Regions from separate parts of the Bacillus sp. Brlt_9 genome, predicted to be linked through region 3. Evidence: riboswitches for the same ligand, from Rfam matches in the RefSeq annotation. Region 3 holds a riboswitch; each other region holds the start of a gene.

Region 1 (2,275 bases), on a different contig from region 3:
TAGCGGTATATGTATGGACAAAAATATTTCGAAAAAGATTTTACGTTATGAAGGAATAGAAACACCAGATTGGATTGAACTTACAAAAATGGAGGATCTTAATGTTGATGAATTAGATAAGTTAGGATTTCCGTTAGTAGTAAAACCAAACTCTGGTGGTTCAAGTGTTGGAGTAAAGATTGTCTACAATAAAGACGAATTAATTTCAATGCTGGAAACTGTGTTCGAATGGGATTCTGAAGTTGTAATAGAGAAGTATATAAAAGGTGACGAGATTACATGTTCCATTTTTGATGGAAAACAGTTACCTATCATTTCAATTCGACATGCAGCTGAATTCTTTGATTACAATGCGAAATATGATGATGCTGGTACAATTGAAGAAGTTATCGAACTTCCAGCTGAATTGAAGGAACGTGTAAACAAAGCGTCATTGGCTTGTTATAAAGCATTGAAATGCAGCGTTTATGCAAGAGTTGATATGATGGTGAAGGACGGTATTCCATATGTAATGGAGATTAATACATTACCAGGGATGACACAAGCAAGTTTACTACCGAAAAGTGCAGATGCAGCTGGTATTCATTATAGTAAACTATTAGATATGATTATTGAAACTTCATTGAGAGTACGAAAAGAAGAAGGATTTTAAGTAGCAGTGTCATGAATACTTTTGACAGTAACATGAAGTATGTTATGATGAATACAATACGAAAATTAAATATTTATCCACTAGGGGGGCCTATTATTGGCTGAGATCAAATGGGAATTTGAGACTCTTAGTACCTGATCTGGTTAATGCCAGCGTAGGGAAGTGGGAAAGACATTGCTATTTCATGAATAAACACTGTCAATTTCACTTTCTTTACGTCTGTAAAGAAAGTTTTTTTATTTTTAAAGCGGTTAATAACTGTGGATAAATACTTATATTAAATAAATTACTTGGAGGGGATTTATATGACTTTTTCACAATCATTACGTAAAGAAGTAGATTCAATTTGGGAAGCTAGTTTTCATCATCCTTTTGTAAAAAAACTTGGTGAAGGGACGTTAGATTTAGCTAGTTTTCGCTATTACGTGCTTCAAGATTCATATTATTTGAGTCATTTTGCTAGAGTACAAACTTTAGGAGCTGCAAAAGCACAGGAATTAGAAACGACAGCTCGTATGGCACACCATGCTCAAAATACATATGAAGCAGAATTATCTTTACATGAGAATTTTGCGAAGAAACTAGGGATTACACAAGAAGAAAAAGATAATTTTATTCCTGCTCCAACTGCATACGCATATACTTCACATATGTATCGCGCTGCGTATGAAGGACATTTAGGTGATATCATTGCAGCCATTTTACCTTGCTATTGGTTGTATTATGAAATTGGAGAGCGTTTAAAAGAGTGTCAGCCAGAAGAGCCAATTTATAATGAATGGATTTCTGCTTACGGATCTGATTGGTTCCGTACATTAGTTGAAGAGCAAATTACACGATTAGATACTATCGCTGAAAAGGTGACAGAGTCTGACCGTAAGCGAATGAAGCAGCATTTTATTATTAGTAGTCAATATGAATATTCATTTTGGGAAATGGCTTATACTCTAGAAAAGTGGCCAGTGAATACAGACATAAAAGATGTAATTGGATAATGAGTAGAGGTATTGCTATTCACAGGTATGAATAATACTTAAATATATGATTTCATAAAAGAAGTATTACAAAAAGACGCATCGATCTAAGTGCGTCTTTTTTCAATTTATAAAAATGAGCCCATGGAAAAAATAACCTAAAAATAAGTGTATGAACAAGGTGCATCATCTAGTGATAGGTCATATTTTGTAGGTGTACGTATTGAACTTAGTTTATAGCGCTATTTCTACTTAGATTTAACGAACAGAAATATAGGAAAGCATTGAAAAGGTTGAAGTTTATAAACGGAGGTCATGAAAATGAATAAGTTTCAACAAGAACTACAAGCATTAAGCCTTAATGATTACCAGCCTGGAAATATCGTGTATTGGGACCAACAAAACCAATATCCATATTACTATATTGAAGATGCTGTTCGTCGCTGTGGAGGTTGTGGAGGTCGTTGTGGAGGTTGTGGAGGTCGTTGTGGAGGTTGTGCAGGTCGCTGTGGTGGATTCCGTTGTATTGGTTGCTTCGGCTGTTTTGGTTGTGGCGGCTGCGGAGGTTGTGGTGGCTGTGGTAGTTGTTCAAATTGTTTTAGCGGTTTTAATGGTACTACTGATACAACTGGTACTATTGTAACATATG
Region 2 (2,275 bases), on a different contig from region 3:
GCCGTCCTTTCTATATATCCATGGTGCTGTTATTCTTGCCATAAACTCTACGATAAAATACAGGCATAATGTCACCATAACAATGATTGCTGCAACACCAAATACTCGGGCTGTTAAAAAGGATTTCGTAGCCCTCGTAAGCATAACTCCTAATCCTTCACTGGCACCGAGCCATTCTCCAATAATCGCTCCCATTACGCTATATGTCACTGCAATTTTTAACCCTGAGAAAAAGTATGGAAGTACTGCTGGAAACTTTACTTTCTGGTAAACTTGCCATTTCGTTGCCTTCATCGTTTGCAACAACTTCAACATATTTTTATCTACTGTTTGAAAACCTTCTAAAATGCTAAGCGCAATCGGGAAGAAACAAACGAGTATGACTACCATTACTTTTGGTAGCATTCCATATCCAAACCAAATAATAAATAACGGTGCAAGTACAACGATTGGAATCGTTTGCGAAATAACAAGCAACGGATTTATTAAAATACGAAATAAAGGAATAACGTCCATAATAATTGCAATACTTGTCCCAATTAAAATCGCAAAGAACAGTCCAATTATAACCTCTTGCAGCGTTTGCATCGTATTCGGTAATAGTAAATCTTTCATTCCAATTAATTCTTGAACAATGGCAGAAGGCTTCGGTAAAATCCACGGTTCAATTTTAAATAATGAAACAGATCCTTCCCATATCGCAATGAGAAGGATAAGCCAAATTGTTGTAATTATTTTAGATTGCTTCTGGTTTTGCATATTCATCACGGTACTTCCAAACTTTTTCATCTATCGTTACACCAGTGCTTGGACGATAATGGATTTTAATAGAAGTAATTACTTCTTCTGCTCCAGCATCCACACACGCTTGTTGTGCACGTTTAATGACATCAAGAAGTACATCTAATTCTCCTTCCAGCGTTGTTTCCATTGCCCCTACTTCATAACGAACTCCCGATTGTTGTACAACCTCAATTGCTTTATCAACAACAGAATACACATCTTTGTTCTTCGCTTGTGGTACTACTGAAAATGAAATTGTAACTTGTTGTGACATAGTAAAATCCCCCTTATAATATGAAATGTTAAAACAAGAAAAGGCTTTCCTACTGCGTAGGAAAGCCTTGTATGCAAGTTATTATAGAATAACATATGCTACATCACTTTAAGTAACTCCCTACGCTGGCATTATCCAGATCAGGTTGAGGGTCGATGTTTGTTTACATCCTCTCAGCCAATTGGCTCCCCGGTCCTTAATTCGTTTTCATTGTAGCATGATTTATTTTATTGAACAAACAAAAGTACGTATAATCATTTCATTTAACTTTTGAATTCACCAATTAACTCTTGTAACTCCTGTGAAAGCCAGCTTAAAGAACTGGCTAATTCAGCAATATCTTGTACAGACATTTTCTGTTCTTTCATGCTTTCTTCAACATTACTACTACTATTCGCATACTTATTTGCGATAAGTGATAGGTCATTGACAACACGTACAATATTTTGGCTATTTTGCAATATATCACTTGAATTGCTAGAAACAACTCTAACTTGATTGGTAACAGTTTGTGCTGATTTCGAAATTTTTTCAAAGAAAGCACCACTACTTTCAACAAGTATAATTCCAGATTCTACTTCTTTTGAAGTTTTTTGCATTGAAACAACAGCTTCTTCCGTTCCAGCTTGTGTTTCCCCTATTAATTTTGCTATATCTTTTGCTGATGCTTCCGTCTGCTCTGCTAATTTACGCACTTCATCAGCCACAACAGCAAATCCGTCTCCAGTTTCCTCAGCACGTGAAGCTTCAATAGTAGCATGTAAAGCTAGCGAATTAGTTTGATTTGAAATACTTGTAATTACAGTTACAATATCACTAATTTCTTTTGATCTCACTTCCAAAGAATAAATGATAGAAGATAAATCTTGTACTGCATTTTGTATTATATTCATTTGATTAATCGCCTGTTTAGTAACACCGTTTCCTTTTCCTGAATGATGCTCTATACCTTCAGACTCTTTCGTCATTTGTTTTGCAGCATTCGTTATCTCTTCCATCTTATCTTCCATTTCATATACAATACCTAAATACTGTGGTACTGCAGTTTCTTGTGACTGAGCGCCCGCTCTTAACTCAACTATAGAACTTACGATTTCTTGAACTGCCATGCTATTCTCTTTCGTACTCACTGACAATTCTTTTGAAGATGAGGAAACCTGTTCAGCGGTCTGCTTCACTTTATCTATAATTCCTTTAAACTTCTCGATGGTATTATTA
Region 3 (2,275 bases):
TACACCTTGGCACTCTAGCGGCAGAGCAGCATTCTCAATAATCGTTCTCCACGGCAAGAGCATATCTTTTTGAGGCATATACCCTACAGGATGGCTCTTTGTTTCTGTCAGCTCTATCTGCCCAGTACTTGCTTCTTCTAAACCTGTAATAAGGCGAAATAGAGTACTTTTCCCGCATCCACTCGGTCCAATAATACTTACAAACTCTTTATCTTGTATAGAAGCATTTAATTCATTGATGATTGGTTTCTCATCATAATGAAAAGAAACATTATGAAACTGTAGTATGTTCTTGCTCCTCAAATCCCCACATCTCCTTACGGTAGGACATATCCCAGAATAAATATTCAAATCGACTGGAATATAGGAAAATCTCCTCTAATCGATCTAGCTCTTTGTCAGATTTTCCAACTGCCATTTCATTTAATAAATCTATTAACCAAATACAAAGGTTACCGTATTCTTCAGAACTATATCCTTGAATCCACTCACCAAAGAACTCATGATCTCTTGCTCCAGGAATATCATTTAAACGCTTTCCAATTTCCCAGTAGCTCCACATACACGGAAGAAGTGCTGCTATTAATTCTGCAAGTGTGCCATTTTGAGATACAGACATCATGTAATTTGTATAAGCTAAATTCTTAGCAGATGGCTTTGCAGACTCTATCTCCTCTATAGAAATTCCAAGTCTTTTTGCATATTGTTTATGGATTGTCATTTCTCCATTTAATATGCCATCAATTTGTTCAGCAAATTTCCCCATTACTTGTGGATTCGTTGCTTTTACAACACCAATCGCATATAGCTTTGCATAATCTAACAAATATAAATAATCTTGAATAATGTAATACTGAAACTTATCTTTTTCTAACGTGCCATCCCCCATACCTACTACAAACGGATGATTATGACTCATCTCCCAAACTGGTTGTACAGTTTCTAATAATCTATCGCAAAATTTCATTTCCCTATCCCCTTCCAGTATGTGTATATAAATAAAAAACCACTTCTAAATAAGAAGTGGTTACAGCAAATAAAATTATAATTTATTCGTTGCTCCACTTCCCTTCGCTAGTATTACCTAGATCAGGTGTTATAAGGGTTAAGGATTATTCCTCTCTCAGCACAACAAGCACCCCTAGTGGTTTCAATATGAAATTTTCAAACAAAAAATCCCCGTTTCTATACGCAAAGAAACGGGGACTTAATATTATTGTCCGAATTGCTTCCCTACGCTAGCATAATCTAGATCAGGTAATGAAAAGGATCAAAGGCTTACGGCCTACTCTCAGCTGGCAACACCAGCTCTCCTAGCAAACTATGAAATTATCACTGTCAGTATAACATCGTAATAAGACATCATCAACTGTTTTAATTTTCTCAATTGTCAACAAAATAAAGAAACTATATAATACTTATATTCTATCTTAGAAATTATTATCCTAATTAATTGGATAATAAGGAATCATTATCCTCAAAAAATTTATTTTTATATTGATTTCATATTACATTTATGTGAATACACCCACTATATTATATCTTTATACTATAATAAAATTACAACTATACAACTAGAGGAGGTCTCTATTATATGAATATGAAAGCCACTGCTTTAACAGCAACTACTGTCGCAATTGCCTCTTTACTTCCTTCTATGGGAGAAACAAATGTACAAACAGCCAACGCTGAACAATTATCTAGTGTGAAAACTGGATATGTCAAAGTCGATCAAGTAACCTTACATACAAAAGATAACGCAAATAGCTCTTCAATTGATACAATTCGCTTTAATACGAAAGTGAACATACTTGAAACAACTAATGGCTGGTATAAAGTATCTGTTAATAATAAAGTAGGTTACGTACAAAAAGATGCTATTCTACTAAAAAACAAACTTCAATCTAATAATCAATACATCGTTAATGCCAATGCATTAAACGTTCGTTCTGAACCTAATTTAGAATCTTCAATTTTAGATGTATTACCAAATGGGAAATTCGTTACCATTCAAGAAGAACAAGGCGAGTGGTATAAAATTTTACATAATGGCAAAACAGGTTACGTACAAAAAGCATTCGTTTCTAACGGTTCACAGCCTTTAGTAAAAGGCATCACAGTTCAAAATAATACGAAATACACAGTTGCAACACCTAAACTTAATGTACGTAGCACCGCTAGTACAAGTAGTGCACTACTTGGTTCATTACAAAATGGAACACAACTACAAGTAGTGGAAACTGTAGGAACTTGGTATAAAATTCGTTTTGGCACA

The links. A riboswitch is a leader RNA that binds a small molecule or an ion and turns the genes downstream of it on or off. The one in region 3 is predicted to bind thiamine pyrophosphate.
Region 1: linked by a shared signal. The riboswitch ahead of tenA (thiaminase II) and the one ahead of tenA (thiaminase II) in region 3 are both predicted to bind thiamine pyrophosphate.
Region 2: linked by a shared signal. The riboswitch ahead of VF726_RS24880 (MTH1187 family thiamine-binding protein) and the one ahead of tenA (thiaminase II) in region 3 are both predicted to bind thiamine pyrophosphate.

The regions. Positions count from the first base shown of each region.
Region 1 covers NZ_JAYJLO010000005.1:337,047-339,321, reverse strand. The annotation lists gene ddlB (D-alanine--D-alanine ligase) at 1-652, shown strand, start outside; TPP riboswitch at 725-830, shown strand; gene tenA (thiaminase II) at 958-1,647, shown strand; gene VF726_RS21750 (heterocycloanthracin/sonorensin family bacteriocin) at 1,942-2,275, shown strand, end outside.
Region 2 covers NZ_JAYJLO010000008.1:106,508-108,782, reverse strand. The annotation lists gene VF726_RS24885 (ABC transporter permease) at 1-765, opposite strand, end outside; gene VF726_RS24880 (MTH1187 family thiamine-binding protein) at 737-1,057, opposite strand; TPP riboswitch at 1,158-1,259, opposite strand; gene VF726_RS24875 (methyl-accepting chemotaxis protein) at 1,321-2,275, opposite strand, start outside.
Region 3 covers NZ_JAYJLO010000012.1:72,330-74,604, forward strand. The annotation lists gene VF726_RS28275 (ABC transporter ATP-binding protein) at 1-303, opposite strand, end outside; gene tenA (thiaminase II) at 272-967, opposite strand; TPP riboswitch at 1,050-1,153, opposite strand; TPP riboswitch at 1,214-1,325, opposite strand; gene VF726_RS28285 (SH3 domain-containing protein) at 1,595-2,275, shown strand, end outside.